Regions from separate parts of the Bacillus pretiosus genome, predicted to be linked through region 1. Evidence: riboswitches for the same ligand, from Rfam matches in the RefSeq annotation. Region 1 holds a riboswitch; each other region holds the start of a gene.
What was found. A riboswitch is a leader RNA that binds a small molecule or an ion and turns the genes downstream of it on or off. The one in region 1 is predicted to bind thiamine pyrophosphate.

Region 1 (7,144 bases):
AGAGAGAAGTTAACAGAGAAATTAGATGAATCAACGGAAGAATTGAACAGTGTTGGACAAACCTATATTGTTGGAGCGAAAAAAAATGAAAAAGGTGAGCTACAAATCATTGATTTATCTACAGGTTTAGCAAATGTTGTTGAAGTAAGGCCGGGAGAATATTATAAACAACCAGACCTTTGGATGAAAGCATATGATAAAGTAATGAGCACAAAAAAAGCAAACATGACAGAAGTATATGAAGACGCATTAGGAACATGGGTAACGATATTAGAGCCAATTAAAGATGGAGAAGGTAATATTGTGGCACTTGTTGCAGCTGATGTAGATGCTTCTATTGTTCCTAGTACAAAAGAAAAGTTCATTATACAAGGTTTAATGTTTATTTGTATTTCTGTTTTAATTGCAACTTTTATTCAATTCTTAATTGTGCGTAACGCACTTGCTCCATTGCGGGATTTACGTGAAGGATTGCGCAGAGTCGGTGAAGGTGATTTAAGTATTAAATTAGAGGAAAGACCAGATGATATTGGTATTATTAATGCGTATTTTAATAATACCATTGAGAAGTTTAAAGGAATTATAGATAAAGTGAAGCAGACAGCAGAACAGGTTTCCTCATCTTCGCAAGAATTGTCAGTGAGTACGAAAGAGAATAGTATGGCAGTCCAAGGAATCGTAAGTTCTATAGTTGAGTTAAGGGCTGGCGTTCAATCACAAGAAACTTCAGTACCAAAGTATTTAGGTATTGTATATGAAATGGAAGATAGGATGGAAGAGATAACTAATATTGCAAAACAAATGGCGAAAGAGTCTGAAGGTACGACGCATCATTCAGTAAAAGGAAATGGTGTTATTGAACAGACGATTAATCAAATGAAAATAATACAAAATGCAGTACAAGATTTATCTTCTATCATTCATTCTTTGGAAACAAGATCAAAAGAAATTAGTGATATTGTAAATGTAATTACAGGTATTTCAAATCAAACGAATTCGCTAGCTTTAAATGCTTCTATTGAAGCTTCACGTGCTGAGGCAACCGGAAAGGGATTTGCCGTTGTTGCTGATGAAGTGCGTAAATTAGCAGAGCAGACGGAAGCATCAGCAAAAGATATAGCGAAATTAATAGGGGAAACACAAGTTGAAACGGAAGAAGCTGTTGTTTCAATACAAAAAGCTTCAAAAGAAGTAGAATCCGGAATTAAACTTTTTCAAAGTAGTGGTGCTTTCTTTGAAAAAATTTCAAAATCAGCACAATCTGTTACAAATCAAGTTAGAGTTGTTTCTAGCAATTCAAGTGATATATTGCAAAATAGCCAAAATATTGTTCGTGTTGTAAATGAACTATCACTTATTGCAAATAAGTATGCAAATAGTAGTAATAATATTGAAGAAAGTATGAAAGAACAGGAAATGTCTGTACAAGATATAGCTGAATTAGCTAGTTCTTTAAGCTGGCTTTCACAGGAGTTACAAGAGTTAATAGGGGAATTCAAAAGTTAAATGAAATGATTATACGTGCTTTTGTTTGTTCAATAAAATAAATCATGCTACAATGAAAACGAATTAAGGACCGGGGAGCCAATTGGCTGAGAGGATGTAAACAAACATCGACCCTCAACCTGATCTGGATAATGCCAGCGTAGGGAGTTACTTAAAGTGATGTAGCATATGTTATTCTATAATAACTTGCATACAAGGCTTTCCTACGCAGTAGGAAAGCCTTTTCTTGTTTTAATATTTCATTTTATAAGGGGGATTTTACTATGTCACAACAAGTTACAATTTCATTTTCAGTAGTACCACAAGCGAAGAACAAAGATGTGTATTCTGTTGTTGATAAAGCAATTGAAGTTGTACAACAATCGGGAGTTCGTTATGAAGTAGGGGCAATGGAAACAACGCTGGAAGGAGAATTAGATGTACTTCTTGATATCATTAAACGTGCGCAACAAGCTTGTGTGGATGCTGGAGCAGAAGAAGTGATTACTTCTATTAAAATCCATTATCGTCCAAGCACTGGTGTAACGATAGATGAAAAGGTTTGGAAGTACCGTGATGAATATGCAAAACCAGAAGCAATCTAAAATAATTACAACAATTTGGCTTATCCTTCTCATAGCGATATGGGAAGGATCTGTTTCATTATTTAAAATTGAACCGTGGATTTTACCGAAGCCTTCTGCCATTGTTCAAGAATTAATTGGAATGAAAGATTTACTATTACCGAATATGATGCAAACGTTACAAGAGGTTCTAATCGGACTGTTTTTTGCGATTTTAATTGGGACAAGTATTGCAATTATTATGGATGTTATCCCTTTATTTCGTATTTTAATAAATCCGTTGCTTGTTATTTCGCAAACGATTCCAATCGTTGTACTTGCACCGTTATTTATTATTTGGTTTGGATATGGAATGCTACCGAAAGTAATGGTAGTAATACTCGTTTGTTTCTTCCCGATTGCGCTCAGCATTTTAGAAGGTTTTCAAACGGTAGATAAAAATATGTTGAATTTGTTGCAAACGATGAAGGCAACGAAATGGCAAGTTTACCAGAAAGTAAAGTTTCCAGCAGTGCTGCCATACTTTTTCTCAGGTTTAAAAATTGCAGTTACATATAGCGTAATGGGAGCAATTATTGGGGAATGGCTCGGTGCAAGCGAAGGATTAGGAGTTATGCTTACAAGAGCTACAAAATCCTTTCTAACAGCCCGAGTATTTGGTGTGGCGGCAATTATTGTTATGGTGACATTATGTCTGTATTTTATTGTGGAGTTTATGGCAAGAATAACAGCACCATGGATATATAGAAAGGACGGCAGAAAATGAAAAAAGGTTTAAAAGTTATGTTGGCTGCCTTATTAGCAGTAGGTGTAGCTGGATGTAATCCGGCGAAGAAAGAAGAAAGTGCAAGTAAAGATCAAAAAGTAAAAGTAGTATTAGATTGGTTTCCGAATACGAATCATACTGGCCTATATGTAGCGCAAGCGAAAGATTATTATAAAAAGCAAGGATTAGATGTAGAAATTATTCAGCCAGGTGATAATGTGACAGCGGAGCAAATGATAGCTTCCGGAAAAGCTGACTTCGCAATAAGCGCACAAGAAAATGTAACGTTGGCTCGTGTGGAAGGTATTCCTGTTGTATCTATAGGAGCAATCATTCAACATAACACTTCAGCTTTTGCATCACTTAAAAAAGATAATATGACGTCACCAAAAGATTTTGAAGGTAAACGTTACGGCGGCTGGGGAGGACCAGCAGAAGAAGCAACGTTGAAGACAATCATGGAGAAGCATCAAGCTGATTTTAATAAAGTTGAAAAAATCATCTTAGGACAAACAGATTTCTTTAAATCAATCGGTCGTGATGCAGACTTTGAATGGATATATTACGGATGGGATGGAATTGAAGCGAAGCGCCAAGGAAAAGAGTTAAATACGATTATGGTGAAAGACTTAGACCCAGCGCTTGATTTCTATAGTCCTGTTATTATTACGAGTGAAAAACATACGAAGCAAGATAAAGACTTTGTGAAAAAGTTTATGAGTGCAACGACAGAAGGTTATAATTTTGCAATTAAAGAACCGAAAGAAGCTGCTGATATTTTAATTAAAGCAGTTCCAGATGTGAATAAAGAATTAGTACAAGAAAGTCAAAAATGGTTAAGTACGAAATATCAAGATGATGCAAAAACGTGGGGAGTACAGAAGGAAGAAGTTTGGACGAATTACATGAATTTCTTATATGATAACAAAGTTATTAAGAAGAAAATTGATGTGAAAGATGCCTTTACAAATGAGTTCCTTCCAAGTGAAAAATGAGTGGATTACAAATAAAAGAGATTGTAAAAGCTTTTGATGGAAAGAATGTATTAGCAAATATTGGTGCTTCTATACGAGAGGGAGAGTTCGTTTCCTTTGTAGGACCGAGTGGTTGCGGGAAAAGCACATTATTAAATATGATTGCAAATGTTGAAAAACCAACAAGTGGAAATGTAACGTATAAGGATACGCACGTACAAGAGCAAGATGTTGTAAGTTATATGCCGCAGCAGGATTTATTACTACCTTGGCGATCAGCTTTGCAAAATATAGTTCTTCCATTGGAAATCGAAGGGAAACCGAAAAAACAAAGGCTGACAGAGGGAATGGAAGCATTAAAGCAATTTGAACTAGATGAATATGCAGACCATTATCCAGATGAATTGTCTGGTGGTATGCGTCAAAGAATTAGTTTTTTGCGCACATATTTATGTGAAAAGCCAATTATGCTACTTGATGAGCCTTTTGGAAAATTAGATGCCTTTACAAAAATGGAAGTACATAGCTGGCTTTTAAACTCTTGGCACCAAGAGAAGCAAACAATCGTTATGGTTACACATGACTTAGATGAGGCAATCTTACTTTCGGATCGCGTATTTATTTTATCTCAAAGACCAGCATCAATAGTTGGAGAGGTACAAGTGAAATTACCTAGACCAAGAACGATGGATATGTTAACATCACTTGAGTTAAAGAAGGATAAGGAAGAAATTCTGAGAGTATTAGCTCCTTATATGAAAAAATAGAAAAAGCCTCTTAACAGTTTTTAGTATAATTACTGTTAAGAGGCTTTTTTATATAGGGGGAGAAAGATGAAATCTATAGAGCAAATAGTTGATTCATTAACGCCGGATAATCTTGAAGAAGGAAAGTCCTTATTAAAAAATCATATTTTATTAATGAAGTATGGTATGGAACATCATGAATTAAAAGAAGAAGAAATGACAGAAGTTTTAAAGTGGGTTCAAGGCCGGAATCAATTGAGAGAAGATGTTCCAGAATTACGCGATTTACATTTAATTAAAAAGTTTCAAGTGGTATTAGATGAATTTATTCATTCTATAATTTCAAATGGTTATGTGGAAGACGCGGTAGAAGTTTTAGAGAGTATATTAAAAAGTATGGGGGCAGTCGCTCATATTTTAAAAATTATGTTTGTCAGCAAAAGAACAGTTAATAGAAATTCTTTAGAAATGGTAGAAGAGTTAAAAAGAGAGTGCTACAACTTAATGGAACAGCGTGCTGTTGTCGGGTTACATGCTCAAATCTTTCACGTTTTAGGTTTTGTTCATTCAATTCAGTTTGATTTAGAAGAAAGGTCACAGGAACATGGACGATCTGTAATAGGATTTTTAACAGATTTTAAAAAGAATGAATTGAAGTCTGTACAACAATTTCAAAACGAAGAGCATATTCCAGAAGTGAAAAATATGGTTAGTAAAGAGTACGGAATAGAATTACAAAGAAGAATTTATATTTGGAAATCGTTAACGCTCATCTTTACAAGTCCATATGCATTAGAAAAGATGTATAAAGAAATTTACGCAGAAAATGAAAAAACGGAGAAGGAACAAAAGAAAAAATAGAGAATAGAATATAACAGAGTAGTTTATACTCTTAATATAACAAATGTTAAAGGAGTGAAAGGATAAAATGACTTTATCAACTGTTCTTCAAATGGTTTTAGCTTGATACGGGAGAAGTCTGCCCATTTTTAACGATTAAGCTAAATTGAAGACAGCAGGTAAAGAACCTTAATCCTTTTTTACGATAATATGTAATGGGTAAGGTGTATTCACCTTACCCATTTTTTATATGCACAATTAAATAAGGCTTTTTACTGTTGCTCTCTATTTAGCTTATGAACCATAAGTAGAGGAGAGAAAAAAATGAGTATATTAACAGTAGAAAATTTAAGTCATTCATATGGTGAGAAAACCATTTTATATAATGCGTGTTTTCGACTATTAAAGGGCGAGCATGTTGGGTTAGTTGGGAAAAATGGAATTGGAAAATCAACCTTGTTAAGGATTTTAACAGGAGAACTTATACATGATGACGGAAACATTGAATGGTTTCCACATGTGAAGATAGGTTTTTTACAGCAGCATATGGATTTACAAGAGGGGATAACAATTGAAGGATACTTACAAAGTGCATTTTCTAATTTGTATAGGATTGAATGCGAAATGTTAAAAATTGCTGAAGAAATGAATGGAGCAGGAGAAGTAGAAAAACTGTTAGTAAAGTATGGAGAATTACAAACTATATTGGAAAGCTCTAATTTCTATCAAATTCATACAGAAATTGAAGAAGTAGCAATCGGTTTAGGTTTATTTGAAATAGGGTTGAAAAAGGATGTTTCAAAGTTAAGTGGAGGACAGCGAACAAAGTTATTACTTGGGAAGCTCCTTTTAGAAAAAGCTGATGTTTTATTGCTAGATGAGCCAACAAATTATTTAGATACAGCCCATATAGAATGGTTGCAATCGTATTTGAGACTGTATGAAAAAGCTTATGTGATCATTTCACATGACGAAGTATTTTTGAACAGTATTACGAATGTTATTTATCATCTAGAAGAACGGAAAGTGAAGCGGTACGTAGGAAATTATGAAAAATTTGTGCAAAGTTATCAATTGCAAAGGAAACAATTACAATCGGCGCATGCGAAACAGCAAAAAGAAATTGCTCAGTTAGAAACATTTATTCAAAAAAATAAAATTCGAAAAGCGAAACAGGCCAAAAGTCGAGAGAAAGTATTGGAGAAAATGCAAAGGGTTGAAAAGGTTAATCATGTACCTCGATCCCGTTTTGATTTCAATGTTTATGAGGAGCCAGTTAGTCGCATATTACAGGCTGAAAAACTAAGGATAGGATATAGTTCTCCGTTATGTCCAGAATTGAATTTGCAAGTAAAAAAAGGAGAAAAGATAGCGATTGTTGGTCATAATGGAATTGGAAAAACGACAATGTTAAAAACGTTATTAGGTCAAATAAAGCCGCTAAGCGGTTCAATTTCTATTGGAGAACGAGTAAATCCTGCTTATTTTGCGCAGGAAGAGTTTGCTTCAGAAACAACACCATTAGAAAAAGTTTGGGCAGAACGACCAGATATGACAAAGAAAGAAGTACGCCAAGCATTAGCAAAGTGTGGATTGAAAGAAGAACATGTATTAAAACCTATTCGTTTATTAAGCGGCGGGGAACAAACGAAAGTACGTTTATGTGAACTTATCGTAACGAAAAGCAATGTTTTAATTTTAGATGAACCGACTAATCATTTGGATATAGAAACAAAGAAGTCTTTGCAG
Region 2 (7,144 bases), 1.1 Mb from region 1:
CAAGATTACTACATTTACATCATTGCATTTGTAGTCGTTCTTATTTTTCTAGCTTCGTTCTATTATTCAAAACAAATTGCAAAGCCGTTATTAAAAATAAATGATACGACGAAGAAAATAGCACACTTAGATTTCACAGAACAAATACCGATTACTTCAAAAGATGAAATTGGTGATTTATCGAAAAATATTAATGTATTATCTAATAAGCTCCATTCGCATATTGGACAGCTAGAACAAGATATTGAAAAGGAAAGAAAGTTAGAAAATACGCGGAAAGAATTTATTTCTGGTGTTTCGCATGAATTAAAAACACCGCTGAGTATTATGAAAAGCTGTATTTCTATTTTAAAAGATGGAGTAGCTGAGCATAAAAAAGAATACTATTTTCAGGCAATGGAACGAGAAGTAGATAAAATGGATACTTTAATTTTGGATATGCTGGAGTTAGCTAAATTTGAGTCAGGTACATATAAAATGAAAAAGGGTGTATTTTATATCGATACAGTAATTGAAGATATATGTGAACACCTTTCTGTGGACATAGAGAAAAAAGAACTTCATGTGCATAAAAATATATGTTCATTTGAAGTAGTCGCAAATCAAAGTCGGATTGAACAAGTAATCGTGAACTTCATTACGAATGCCATACGTTATACACCGAATAAAGAGGATATTATTATTTCTACAATAGATGAGAAAGATCGTATAAAAGTGTGTATTGAAAATAAAGGTACTCACATTGAAGAAGAGCAATTAGATAAAATTTGGGACCGTTTTTATCGCGTGGATGCAGCTCGCCACCGTTCACAAGGTGGAACTGGGCTTGGTCTAGCTATTTCTAAAAATATTTTAGAACTGCACGATGCTGAATATGGGGCAGAAAATACAGAAGATGGTGTATTATTTTACTTTTATTTACCTAAAAAAGCGTAGATGATGCATGCTACGCTTTTTTTAGTTTATTTTCATATTATCTTTACCTAATCTTTATTTTTAAACGATATAATCTGGGTAGAAAATGAGGTTATGTAAGGAGTCGATGAACCGTGCATAGCAAGTGGCTAAGTATAATGGTATTTATTTTCTTTTGTGCATTTATTGTATTTTTAATTGATATTACGATATAACAAAAAGAGCGCTTATTAAGCGCTCTTTTTGTTTGAATTTATTTGATAAGCATTGATGCTCTTGAATAAGCGAGGTGAAGTAAGAAATAAAAATATAAGTAAAACGGTACATAAAATAAAAGAACCGAGCATTGTACTGCCGTTTACGATTAATGAGTATAGAACTGCTGATTGACCTTTCGGTGCATATTGTCCCCAGAAAATAATACCAGCAATAAAGTGGCAGAAATAGCGAGCAAAGCTACCGATAAATGTAGCAAGGATAATATAAGCAAGGACTTTCTTACCTTCGTTTTGTTTTGATGAAGGTTTTTCTTTACGGGTACCTAAACTTGATTGTTCTAAGTTATTTTCATTAGACGTTAAAAGTGCTTTTTGAATTGGACGATAGAATAAGCCAGCAAATCCGATAAAAGCAAAGGCAATGAAGTACTCAATGAAAGCTTGAATAGGTGTTAAAATGTAAGCATCTCCTACGACAATTTGTAATAGTCCCCAAACTAAACCACCTAAGAAAGCTGATTTAAAGCCCCAGCGGTATGCAATAATAAAAATAGGAATCATAGCGAATGAAATGGAACCGCCTGTTGGAAGTTTGATTGATAATGGTAAAATGTCGATGACCAAGGCGAAGGCTGCAAGAATTGCAGATTCGATCATCGCTTGTAAATTGGTGTTACGCATGTTGTCTCCCCCTAAATCCAAGTTGTACAAAAAAGAATAGATATCATAGGAGGATACGAAATACGTAAATAAAAAAGAGGTATGTATTTCGGACGTTTGCACAATCCCTGCGTTAGCATTAACTAACAGGTTCGAAGGGTCGGAACGAAGTGTTCCCTCTCAGCGGCATGGCTCCCCCAGTGATAACGAGATTCTTTATTTGCTATTGTTTATTGTAAGCGAAATGGATGAGAATGGCAAACGAATACAGTATGACAATGATTGAAATAGAATTGTAGCGAAATGTTAATAAATATGAAGCAAAAGGGTATAGTACAAGAGAAATAGAGTGTGCTATAATTTTTTTGAAAATAATTATCATTCTCTTCTGAGGGGGAAGGTTATGAGCTTAGTAGATATTAAAATCGGTGAGAAAGTGTTAGTAAAAAGCGTTCAGTCTTTAGATCATTTACTGAAGAGAAGATTGGCTGCTTTCGGTCTTTCTGAAGGAAGCGAACTTCGCATGAAGCAGAAAGCGATGTTCAAAGGTCCTTGTACATTGGAGTGTCGTGGACAGTTAATTAGTATTCGTCATTGTGACGCGAAAATGATAAAGGTGGAATTAGCGTGAATAAGGTAGCTTTGCTAGGGAATCCGAATACAGGGAAGACATCATTATTTAATGCACTTACTGGTTCTTATGAATACGTAGGAAACTGGAGCGGTGTAACAGTAGAAAAGAAGGTTGGTAAATTAAAAGATAAGCAAGGAACATTAATTGATTTACCAGGTGTTTATGATTTGAATCCAGTTTCGCGTGATGAAGGTGTCGTTACAAATTTTCTACTAACAGACGAATTTCATCATATGTTAAATATAGTGGATTCTTCGCAATTCGAGAGAAATATGCATTTAACGTTGCAATTACTTGAGTTTGGAAAGCCGGTTTCAATCGGATTAAATATGGTCGATGTGGCAAAGCAACGAGGCATTGTAATTGATGTAAAACGATTATCAGAGCTATTAGGTGTAACAGTCGTTCCTGTCGTTGCAAGAAGTGGAAAAGGCTGTGAAGAACTACTTGCTACTCTTAAAGAAAATGACAAAAACGAGAAAAAGCCATTCATTATTTCATATGGTGTACAGATGGATGAAGGAATTGGAGAGGTAATAGCCCTTTTAGAGACAGCGAATTATAAGCATCCAAGATGGTTAGCCCTTCAATTTTTAAGCAATAACGAAGTAGTAGAAAAAGAAATGAAAGCATTACCAATTTATAAGGAACTTGTAGCCATTCGATCTCGCTTAGAAGGAAAACTTGATTGTACGTTGGAAGAGCACATTTACAAAACTCGTGAAGCGTATATTGAAAAGTTAAAAACAAATGTTATGAAGCATGAGAAAGAAGGAAAAATTCCTTTTTCGGAAAAAATTGATAGATTAATTACACATAAAATTTTAGGACTTCCAATCTTTTTAGCAGTTATGTTTTTTATTTTTCAGGTTACGTTTACGTGGATTGGTACACCTTTATCCGATATGTTAGATGAATTTTTTGGTGGACAGCTTACGGATTGGGTAACGGCTGGGCTCACAAGTGTTGGAGCTTCTGATTTTATTCAAGCACTCGTTACAGAAGGTATTATTGCCGGTGTTGGTGCGGTATTAGTATTCGTTCCACAAATCTTTGCACTATTCTTTTTCATTTCATTATTAGAAGACTCAGGATATATGGCGCGAATTGCAGTTGTTATGGATAGAATTATGGAGTTCTTCGGTTTAAATGGAAAAGCATTCATTCCGATGATTATCGGTTTTGGATGTAATGTTCCAGGTATTATGGCAGCGAGAACGATTGAACAAGAAAAAGAACGTTTACTTACAGTTCTTGTAACACCATTTATGTCTTGTTCGGCACGTTTACCTGTATATGCATTATTTGCGGGAGTATTCTTCCCTCATAGTCAGGCAACTGTTGTGTTTTCTTTATATGTTGCAGGTATTGTTCTTGCATTATTAGTTACAAAAATTATGTCTCTTACAATTTTAAAAGCGGAAAAGTCTATTTTCGTCATTGAACTACCTCCTTACCGCGTGCCACAAGCGAAAACGTTATGGCTAAGCACGTGGGAGAAAGGTAAGGGATTTGTTCGTAAAGCAGGTACATTCATCTTCGGTGGTTCTGTTGTCATTTGGTTATTAAACTATGCAGGTCCATCAGGATTTGGTGTTGATATGGGAGATAGTTACTTAGCGATGATTGGTGGATTTATTGCACCACTATTTGCACCGCTCGGCTTTGGAACGTGGCAAGCTGCAGCATCTCTTTTAACAGGATTTTTAGCGAAAGAAGTTGTCGTTTCTACAATGGCAATTATTTATGCGGTGAAAGAAGATGTGCTTGGAAATGTAATGGGAGCACATTATACTGCGTTATCAGCATATGCATTTATGTTCTTTATTTTATTATATGTTCCGTGTTTAGCGACAGTAGCTGTTATTAAACGTGAAACAGGATCAACGAAGTGGACGATTTTCTCTGTCGTTTATCCACTCGTTGTTGCTTATGTATTAACGTTCATTATATACCAAGTTGGATCCTTACTCGGATTCTAGAAGGAGATGTATTAGAGTGATGGTCAATATTATAATCGGAGCTATCATTTTTGGTTATGCAGCATACACGTTAGTTAATTTTGTAAAGAGAAGTAAAAAGGGAAAATGCGCAGCATGTTCTTTAAATAAATCATGTCAGTCGCAAACTTGTAGTCCGGATATGGAGCAAATCGCTCACAAATAGCAAAAAAGCTTTGCGAATTTCGCAAAGCTTTTTTGTTTTACTTTTTAATTTTTACAAGTTGAGAAGCTTCTACACCGTTGTAGCCAGGGAATTCTTTACTAGGGTCTTTATCGAATTTTAATACCCCAACAGATTTTTCATCGCCTTTTACATTTACGTAAGTTGCATCATCAACAATCGCGAACATGTCGGCATATGCACGTCCACTTCCGATAATTGTATTGCCTTCGTATTTTAATTTTGCCCCATCAAGTGTAGCATTTTCTACTTTTTCTTTAGCAAATAATACACCTTGTTCTGCTGTTACAGCTGGTAATTTATTAAGTGGTTTCGTGTCGTCTTTTTCATCAACTTTGCTAAGTAACTCTTTCTTCACCAGTTCTTCACCAGTTTTCTTATCCATAACAAGAACTTTTTTACCCTCTAATGTAGTCATTTTCATTTTATAGAAGTCTTTTTCTTTCACTTCTTTTTTGTTTTTATCTGTAATTTGTTGAACTTGTTCTTCTGATCCGTACAGTACAAAACCGTTTGCTTTCTCTCCTAATAAAGAACAACCTGATAATGCTCCGAATGAAATTGCTGCTGCTAATCCGATGCCTACTAATTTTTTCATGATGATTTCTCCTTTTTATATGTTTTATTGTAAATACAGTTTTTGTATTAGTTCTGAAATGATGAGAAGCTTGTTCGTTGCTTCTGGTATTAGTGTATAAGAAATATTGCAACGTAACTATCGAGTTAGCTTACAGTAACATTACAATAATGTAATTTAGTGAAAGTGCATAAAAATAAGTCAATTCTGAAGAGGGTTAATGAGAATATATTAGGAATACAATGTTTTATATAGAATGTCATATTATATTGGCTGTATTTTGGAAATAACATGTAAGGACATATTAGTTTTGTTATAATAAACACGTAGGCTGTAAAAATGAATATTCTTTACTGTTAAGGGAGATTTTTCAGTTTTCCAAGTAGTGAATTTGAAATATGAGGTAAGTCATAGGAGGAATTAGAATGTCTGTATTTAAACGATTACGAGATTTAACAATGTCGAATGTATATTCATTAATTGAAAAAGCGGAAGATCCAGTTAAGATGACGGATCAATATTTACGCGATATGCAAGCGGATGTACAAGAAGCTGAGAAAAGTGTAGCAGCTCAAATTGCACTTGAGAAGAAATTCAAAATATTATTTGAAGAGCAAGAAGCACTTGTGAAAAAACGTGAAGAGCAAGCTCATATGGCTGTTCAAGCAAGCAATCTTGATCTTGCACGTCGTGCTCTTGAAGAAAAACAAAACGCAGAGCAAAAGATGAATGAGTATAAAGCAAGCTATGAGCAAAACAAAGCTGCTGCCGATAATCTTCGCCTGAAGCTAGAAGAAATGCGTAAGCAATTAACAGAGCTGAAAAATAAACGTGAAACACTTGTAGCACGTGTAAATGCGGCGAAAGCACAAAAGAATATTAATCAGGCGATGTCTGGATTTGATTCAAATTCAGCAAAAGCTGGTTTAAGTCGTATGGAAGAGAAAGCTCTTCAATTAGAAGCTGAAGCAGAAGCAAGTGGTGAAGTGTATAAAAAAGAAAAGTCATTAGATGATGAATTCGCAAGCTTAAACAAAAATTCTGCTGTTGACGATGAATTAGCTCGTATTATGAAGCAGTATGAGAAATAATATAGAATAGACAAAGAAACCGACATGTCTGAAGAGAATTCATGTCGGTTTTCTATTACTTTTTAGAGGAGGTTTTGCAATGACATGGACAAATGTGTTAGCCATGCTTGTATGGACTGGAGCAAGTGCAGTACTTTTATTTGCAATTATGTGGGTTGATTCAATTTTTACTAAATACAATGATTTAAAAGAAATAAAGAATGGGAATACAGCTGTAACAACGCGTTTCGTTATGAAATTATTCGCGCAAGGGTACATTTTATCTCAATCCATAACGAAAGCAAATGACTTATGGCAAGCGCTACTTGCATCAGCAGTTTCTTTCGTTATTTTATTAGTGGTAGAAATGTTTATCGAATTTGTGTTAAAGAAAATGTCCGGTTTAGATTTAGAAGAAGGTACGAAAGAAGGCAGTGTTGCGCATGCGATGTTGGCCGGATCATTACATATCGTTGGTGCACTTATTTTAGGTGCTTGTTTATAAAGAGAGAAGGAGGGGTAAATCATGAGTTTATTTAAACGAATTAAAAATATAATGAAGAGCCCAGAACCGCCGAAACCGGAGAAGAGTTTGTTAACGTTAGCTCCTGGCGATATGATTGAAGTTTCATTAGTCATGTACGAATTAACTGGGAAAACGAGTATGCATTCTCGTAAAGAAATTGTTTTAACACTGCAAGACGGGAAAGATATTCGTTATTTAAAAATTGAAGATCGTGAAAATACGTATTACAAATTATATACACCAATCGATGGTCGTTTAGATTCAATTGATGAAGTTCCGACGACAATTGAAATGGATGATACAGAGTACCATATGGAAGAGCAATATAACGGACGTGTTGTTGTGATGGGGAAAACACCA
Region 3 (7,144 bases), 310 kb from region 1:
TTGTAAGGGCATTGAATATAAAGAAGAAATATTACGCAATTATATATTTATACAATTACATGATTGTTTACCATCATTCTTTAAACTATTTCTTAAAAATAAGCGTTATGCAACAATTCATGATATTCTGTTCTATTGGTGTGATGATGAACAAAGAATGAGCTTAGAGAAAAAATATAATCTTAGCTTTATTTATGAAAAATATGCTTGCGGATAAAGAGCATTTTCTATATAAATTAAAAAGGATCTCAAGTTTATGTGAGATCCTTTTTTTATTAGTAAAGCAAGGAGAACGCAATTAAGACGAGAAATAACATTCCATAAAGGAGAAATTGTGCCGTATTACTTCCTTGTATACCAAAAAAAGTATTTATTTTTGTGTATAAATTCAATATATATTTTATCGGATTATCTTTGAAAGATCGGTACACAGTGTCTCCTCTTTCTAAGCTTCTTGTTCGTGTTTTTTGGTATTAGGGACATGAATGTATCTAGCTATGAATAATAAAACAGCCATAAAGAATACAGGAAATACGGTAGATAAATAAAAACCATTACTAATAATATTTGTTATTAGGGCACTTAATAGAAAGATGGCATTATATATATGAGCAATTTTTTGTTTTAGTTGTACTTGAAAGGATTCCATCATAATTTCTAAAGTAACAAAAGCAATGATAATAGATAAAAATACAGTGTTTGTATTGTAAATGATTAAACAACAGATTAAACCTAAAAAGGCGAAGTATTCAATTAAGAGAGGTATATTGATATTGCGTTGCATACAATTTACCTAACTAAATATGGCAGTGGGTTTACTGCATTTGTTTTTTCAAAATTCCATTCTCCATTGTGTAATTCAAAATGAAGATGTTGCCCGTATGAATGACCTGTGTTTCCCATATGACCTACTAATTGTCCAGCTTGTACTTGATCACCAGCTTGTACAGTGCGATCTTTCATGTGTGCATAGACTGTTGTATATAATTTCCCGTTTATTTGATGGGCGATGAACACAACATTGCCATAGCTAGCTGAATAATATGATTTCACAACTTTACCTGCAGCTGCCGCCTGGATTGAGACATTACCTTGAGCCGCAATATCTATACCATAATGCATTTGTTCCCAACGTATATCAAAGGTTGAGCTAATTCTTCCTTGAGTAGGGAATTTGAAAACTGCTGGAATGGAAGTAGGTTGAGCCGTTTGAGCTTGTGATTGCATTTGATTTTGCACCACATAATGTTTTGCCACGTATCCGTATCCTGTGCCAAAACGAATTTTATACCAAGTTCCTACAGTTTCCACTACTTGTATTTGTGTACCATTTTGTAATGAACCAAGTAGTGCACCACTTGTACTAGCGTTGCCACGTACATTAAGTTTAGGTGTTGCAACTGTGTATTTCGTATTAGTTTGAACTGTGATGCCTTTTACTAAAGGCTGTGAACCATTAGATACGAATGCTTTTTGTACGTAACCTGTTTTGCCATTATGTAAAATTTTATACCACTCGCCTTGTTCTTCTTGAATGGTAACGAATTTCCCATTTGGTAATACATCTAAAATTGAAGATTCTAAATTAGGTTCAGAACGAACGTTTAATGCATTGGCATTAACGATGTATTGATTATTAGATTGAAGTTTGTTTTTTAGTAGAATAGCATCTTTTTGTACGTAACCTACTTTATTATTAACAGATACTTTATACCAGCCATTAGTTGTTTCAAGTATGTTTACCTTCGTATTAAAGCGAATTGTATCAATTGATGAGCTATTTGCGTTATCTTTTGTATGTAAGGCTACTTGATCGACTTTGACATATCCAGTTTTCACATTAGATAATTGTTCAGCGTTGGCTGTTTGTACATTTGTTTCTCCCATAGAAGGAAGTAAAGAGGCAATTGCGACAGTAGTTGCTGTTAAAGCAGTAGCTTTCATATTCATATAATAGAGACCTCCTCTAGTTGTATAGTTGTAATTTTATTATAGTATAAAGATATAATATAGTGGGTGTATTCACATAAATGTAATATGAAATCAATATAAAAATAAATTTTTTGAGGATAATGATTCCTTTTTATCCAATTAATTAGGATAATAATTTCTAAGATAGAATATAAGTATTATATAGTTTTGTTATTTTGTTGACAATTGGGAAAATTAAAACAGTTGATGATGTCTTATTACGATGTTATACTGACAGTGTTAATTTCATAGTTTGCTAGGAGAGCTGGTGTTGCCAGCTGAGAGTAGGCCGTAAGCCTTTGATCCTTTTCATTACCTGATCTAGATTATGCTAGCGTAGGGAAGCAATTCGGACACTAATAATGAGTCCCCGTTTCTTTGCGTATAGAAACGGGGCTTTTTTGTTTGAAAATTTCATATTGAAACCACTAGGGGTGCTTGTTGTGCTGAGAGAGGAATAATCCTTAACCCTTACAGACCTGATCTAGGTAATACTAGCGAAGGGAAGTGGAACAACGAATAAATTATAATTTTATTTGCTGTAACCACTTCTTATTTAGAAGTGGTTTTTTATTTAGATATATAAATTGAAAGGGGATAGAGAAATGAAATTTTGCGATAGATTATTAGAAACTGTACAACCAGTTTGGGAGATGAGTCATAATCACCCGTTTGTAGTAGGTATGGGAGATGGCACGTTAGAAAAAGATAAGTTTCAGTATTATATTATTCAAGATTATTTATATTTGTTAGATTATGCAAAGCTATATGCGATTGGTGTTGTAAAAGCAACGAATCCACAAGTAATGGGGAAATTTGCTGAACAAATTGATGGCATATTAAATAGAGAAATGACGATCCATAAACAATATGCAAAAAGACTTGGTATTTCTATAGAGGAGATAGAATCTGCAAAACCATCTGCTAAAAATTTAGCCTATACAAATTACATGATGTCTGTATCTCAAAATGGCACACTTGCGGAATTAATAGCAGCACTTCTTCCATGTATGTGGAGTTACTGGGAAATTGGAAAGCGTTTAAACGATATTCCTGGAGCAAGAGATCATGAGTTCTTTGGTGAGTGGATTCAAGGATATAGTTCAGAAGAATACGGTAGCCTTTGTATTTGGTTAATAGATTTATTAAATGAAATGGCAGTTGGAAAGTCTGACAAAGAGTTAGATCGATTAGAGGAGATATTCCTATATTCCAGTCGATTTGAATATTTATTCTGGGATATGTCCTATCGTAAGGAGATGTGGGGATTTGAGGAGCAAGAACATACTACAGTTTCATAATGTTTCTTTTCATTATGATGAGAAAACAATCATCAATGAATTAAATGCTTCTATACAAGATAAAGAGTTTGTAAGTATTATCGGACCGAGTGGATGCGGGAAAAGTACTTTATTTCGCCTTATTACAGGTTTAGAAGAGGTGAGTACTGGACAGATAGAGCTGACAGAAACAAAGAGCCATCCTGTAGGCTATATGCCCCAAAAAGATATGCTCCTGCCATGGAGAACGATTATTGAGAATGCTGCCCTGCCGCTAGAGTGCCAAGGTGTACAGAAGAAAGAAGCGCAAATAAAGGCAAAGGAACTGTTACATAAATTTGGTTTACAAGGGTATGAGACAAAATATCCGAAAGATTTATCTGGTGGTATGAGGCAACGCGTATCTTTCATTCGAACTTTATTAACAGGCAGGGAGATATTGTTGTTAGATGAACCGTTTAGCGCGTTGGACGCTTTAACGAAGGCATCTTTGCAAGAATGGTTGTTTGAACAATGGAAAGAGTGGGAAAAAACAATTTTATTTATCACTCATGATGTGGAAGAAGCGTTGTTTCTTTCTAATCGAATTTTAGTAGTAGAGCAGCAACCGATAACTACTTTAACCGAGAGGGTTGTACCACTTGATCGTAATCGAACAAGAAAAGATTTATATAAGCCTGAAGTGTTAGCGCTTAAAGATGAGCTTCTTAGTATGTTACAAAGGCAGGTACTCGTATGATGAACCGGTTGAAGGAGCTATTACCTGCCCTTACACTTACTAGTATTTTACTTGCCTTTTGGGAAGTAGGCGCAAGAATCATAGACGAAATGTACATTTTACCGTCACCGTCTGCAATTGTGATGAAGATATGGAAACTAAAAGATATATTATTTACGGTTCATTTGCCGGCAACCTTATCCGTCGTTTTAATAGGGGTGGCTATTTCTATCGTACTTGGGGTAGGGCTAGCGATGTTAATGAATGCGAGTAATTGGATGGAGAGAGCATTTTATCCACTATTAGTTGCCTCACAAACGATTCCGATTACAGCGCTTGCTCCGCTCTTCGTTTTATGGTTTGGATATACGATTTGGAGTAAGGTTGTTGTTACTGTTTTAATTACGTTTTTCCCAATTGCGGTCAATACGTATGATGGACTACGCAGTACGAAAAAAGAATGGGAGGAGCTATTAGTTACGTATGGGGCAACGAAAAAAGATGTTTTTCTTAAATTAAAATTGCCGTCTGCTCTTCCTTATTTTTTCTCAGCTTTAAAAATTGCAGTTCCGCTTAGTGTAATTGGGGCAGCAATTGGTGAATGGCTCGGTGCACAAGCTGGGCTAGGGTATTTCAGTAAAAGAATGATGACGCAGTTAGACGGCGCAGGTGTATTTGCACCCATTGTATTGTTATCATTATTAGCTATTTTCTTCGTCATACTTATTTCGATTTTAGAAAAGAAATTTATTAGTTGGAGGAAGCATGCATGAAATTTTTAAAACGCATCTTTGTGTTGACATTATTAGTTGCAATGATTACTGGATGTTCTAGTAATTCAGCGTCAGATAAGGGGAAAAAGGAAAAAGAAATAACGGTCATGCTTGATTGGTACCCAAATGCGGTACATAGCTTTATTTATGCAGCAATTGAAAAAGGCTATTTTAAAGAAGAAGGAGTAAAGGTGAATATAAAATTCCCTTCTAATCCGACTGATCCATTAACTTTAGCAGCTGCAGGAAAAGTAACGGTTGGCTTATATTATCAGCCAGATGTTGTCATGGCAAAAGCAAATGAACAAATTCCAGTGAAATCAATTGGAGCTGTCGTACGTTCACCATTAAATCATGTTGTATCGCTGAAATCAGCAGGCATTCAATCGCCAAAAGATTTAGAGGGGAAAACAGTTGGCTATTCTGGAACACCTTTAAGTGAGATGTATTTAAAAACGATGGTAAAAGAAGCTGGTGGTAATCCAGATACAGTGAAAGTAGTCGATGTTGGCTTTGATTTAGTACCGGCATTAATTACGAAAAAAGTGGATGCGGTAACAGGGGCATACATTAACCATGAAGTACCTGTTATGCGTCATGAAGGTCATGAACCAGCGTACTTTAACCCAGCAGATTACGGTGTACCGAATTACCATGAGCTTGTATTTGTAACAGGTGATAAAACGTTGAAAAAAGATAAAGAAGCGTTACAAGCCTTCTTACGTGGTACGAAAAAAGGCTATGATTTCATGAAGAAAAATCCAGATGAAGCATTAAATATTTTATTAAACCATCAAGAAAAAGAAAACTTCCCGCTTGTACCAGAAGTTGAAAAAGAGAGCATGAAAATTTTATTAGAGAAGATGGAAACGAAAGATGAGCCATTCTTATCGGATTCAAAAGAGTCATGGGAGAAACAAAATAAATGGCTGAAAGATAAAGGAATGACGAAAAAAATCGTTCCGGCCGATGAGTTATTCGAAAATATTTTAAAGTAGGCGAATGAATATGAAAAATGAGCTTCATGTAATCTCAAATGGTCACATGTCATTCGAAGAGTTAGTGAATGTAGCGATGCAAATTGAAAGTGAGGTTGACTATTTGCATATTCGTGAGCGTGAGAAAAGTACGAAGGATTTGTATGAAGGTGTGGAAAGTCTTTTGAAGAAAGGCTTTCCGGCATCAAAAATAGTGATAAATGATCGAATTGATATCGCTATTTTATTAAACATTCCACGCGTGCAGCTCGGATATCGAAGCGCAAATGTAAGGTCAGTGAAAGAAAAGTTTTCTTATTTGCATGTCGGCTATTCTGTACATTCTTTAGAAGAGGCGATCGATGCATTTAAGAATGGAGCGGATTCACTCGTCTATGGTCATGTATTTCCGACAGATTGTAAAAAAGGTGTACCAGCGAGAGGGCTTGAAGAGCTTTCAGACATTGCAAAGTGTTTATCCATACCGATTACAGCAATTGGAGGAATCACCACGGAAAACACTAGGGATGTTCTTGCTAACGGTGTCAGTGGTATTGCTGTTATGTCTGGGATTATAAGTAGTAGTAACCCGTATAGCAAAGCGAAATCTTATAAGGAATCAATAAGAAAGTGGGCGGAAAAACATGTGTAAGAAGTATGATGTAGCAATAATTGGCGGTGGTGTAATTGGTAGTTCAGTTGCACACTTTCTAGCAGAAAGAGGGCATAAAGTAGCGATTATAGAGAAGCAAAGAATCGCATCTGAAGCTTCGAAAGCAGCTGCTGGTTTACTCGGGGTTCAGGCAGAATGGGATGCATATGACCCGTTATTTGAACTTGCTAGAGAAAGCCGTGCTATATTTCCACAACTTGCAGCAGTTTTACGTGAAAAAACAGGCATCGATATTGGGTATGAAGAGAAAGGCATTTATCGCATTGCCCAAAATGAAGATGAGAAGGAAAGAATTCTTCACATTATGGATTGGCAGCAGAAAACAGGTGAAGATTCTTATTTTCTAACGGGAGACCTTTTACGAGAGAAAGAGCCGTTTCTATCGGAGTCAATTATAGGTGCTGTATATTATCCAAAAGACGGTCATGTTATTGCACCGGAGCTTACGAAAGCATTCGCACATTCCGCATCATTCTCGGGTGCTGATATATATGAACAGACAGAAGTGTTCGATATTCGTATTGAAAATAATAAAGTGACTGGGATTGTTACAAGCGAAGGTATTATCGCGTGCGAGAAGGTTGTGATTGCGGGTGGTTCATGGAGCACGAAGTTACTAGGTTATTTTCACCGTGAATGGGGTACATATCCAGTTAAAGGAGAAGTAGTAGCGGTAAGAAGTAGAAAACCACTTTTAAAGGCGCCTATTTTCCAAGAAAGATTTTACATTGCCCCAAAGCGTGGTGGACGTT

Region 2: linked by a shared signal. The riboswitch ahead of thiT (energy-coupled thiamine transporter ThiT) and the one ahead of ACU8YW_RS02290 (MTH1187 family thiamine-binding protein) in region 1 are both predicted to bind thiamine pyrophosphate.
Region 3: linked by a shared signal. The riboswitch ahead of tenA (thiaminase II) and the one ahead of ACU8YW_RS02290 (MTH1187 family thiamine-binding protein) in region 1 are both predicted to bind thiamine pyrophosphate.

What each region holds. Positions count from the first base shown of each region.
Region 1 is NZ_CM129593.1:441,922-449,065, forward strand. It holds gene ACU8YW_RS02285 (methyl-accepting chemotaxis protein) at 1-1,506, shown strand, start outside; TPP riboswitch at 1,568-1,669, shown strand; gene ACU8YW_RS02290 (MTH1187 family thiamine-binding protein) at 1,770-2,090, shown strand; gene ACU8YW_RS02295 (ABC transporter permease) at 2,062-2,835, shown strand; gene ACU8YW_RS02300 (ABC transporter substrate-binding protein) at 2,832-3,830, shown strand; gene ACU8YW_RS02305 (ABC transporter ATP-binding protein) at 3,827-4,576, shown strand; gene ACU8YW_RS02310 (hypothetical protein) at 4,643-5,416, shown strand; gene ACU8YW_RS02315 (ABC-F family ATP-binding cassette domain-containing protein) at 5,720-7,144, shown strand, end outside.
Region 2 is NZ_CM129593.1:4,632,218-4,639,361, reverse strand. It holds gene ACU8YW_RS23995 (sensor histidine kinase) at 1-936, shown strand, start outside; gene thiT (energy-coupled thiamine transporter ThiT) at 1,146-1,814, opposite strand; TPP riboswitch at 1,901-2,002, opposite strand; gene ACU8YW_RS23985 (FeoA family protein) at 2,197-2,424, shown strand; gene feoB (ferrous iron transport protein B) at 2,421-4,409, shown strand; gene ACU8YW_RS23975 (FeoB-associated Cys-rich membrane protein) at 4,426-4,593, shown strand; gene ACU8YW_RS23970 (lipoprotein BA_5634 family protein) at 4,631-5,209, opposite strand; gene ACU8YW_RS23965 (PspA/IM30 family protein) at 5,614-6,279, shown strand; gene ACU8YW_RS23960 (DUF350 domain-containing protein) at 6,359-6,763, shown strand; gene ACU8YW_RS23955 (DUF4178 domain-containing protein) at 6,785-7,144, shown strand, end outside.
Region 3 is NZ_CM129593.1:756,285-763,428, forward strand. It holds gene ACU8YW_RS03865 (DUF3965 domain-containing protein) at 1-217, shown strand, start outside; gene ACU8YW_RS03870 (hypothetical protein) at 446-784, opposite strand; gene ACU8YW_RS03875 (SH3 domain-containing M23 family metallopeptidase) at 790-1,950, opposite strand; TPP riboswitch at 2,220-2,331, shown strand; TPP riboswitch at 2,392-2,494, shown strand; gene tenA (thiaminase II) at 2,577-3,272, shown strand; gene ACU8YW_RS03885 (ABC transporter ATP-binding protein) at 3,241-3,990, shown strand; gene ACU8YW_RS03890 (ABC transporter permease) at 3,990-4,742, shown strand; gene ACU8YW_RS03895 (ABC transporter substrate-binding protein) at 4,739-5,740, shown strand; gene tenI (thiazole tautomerase TenI) at 5,751-6,371, shown strand; gene thiO (glycine oxidase ThiO) at 6,364-7,144, shown strand, end outside.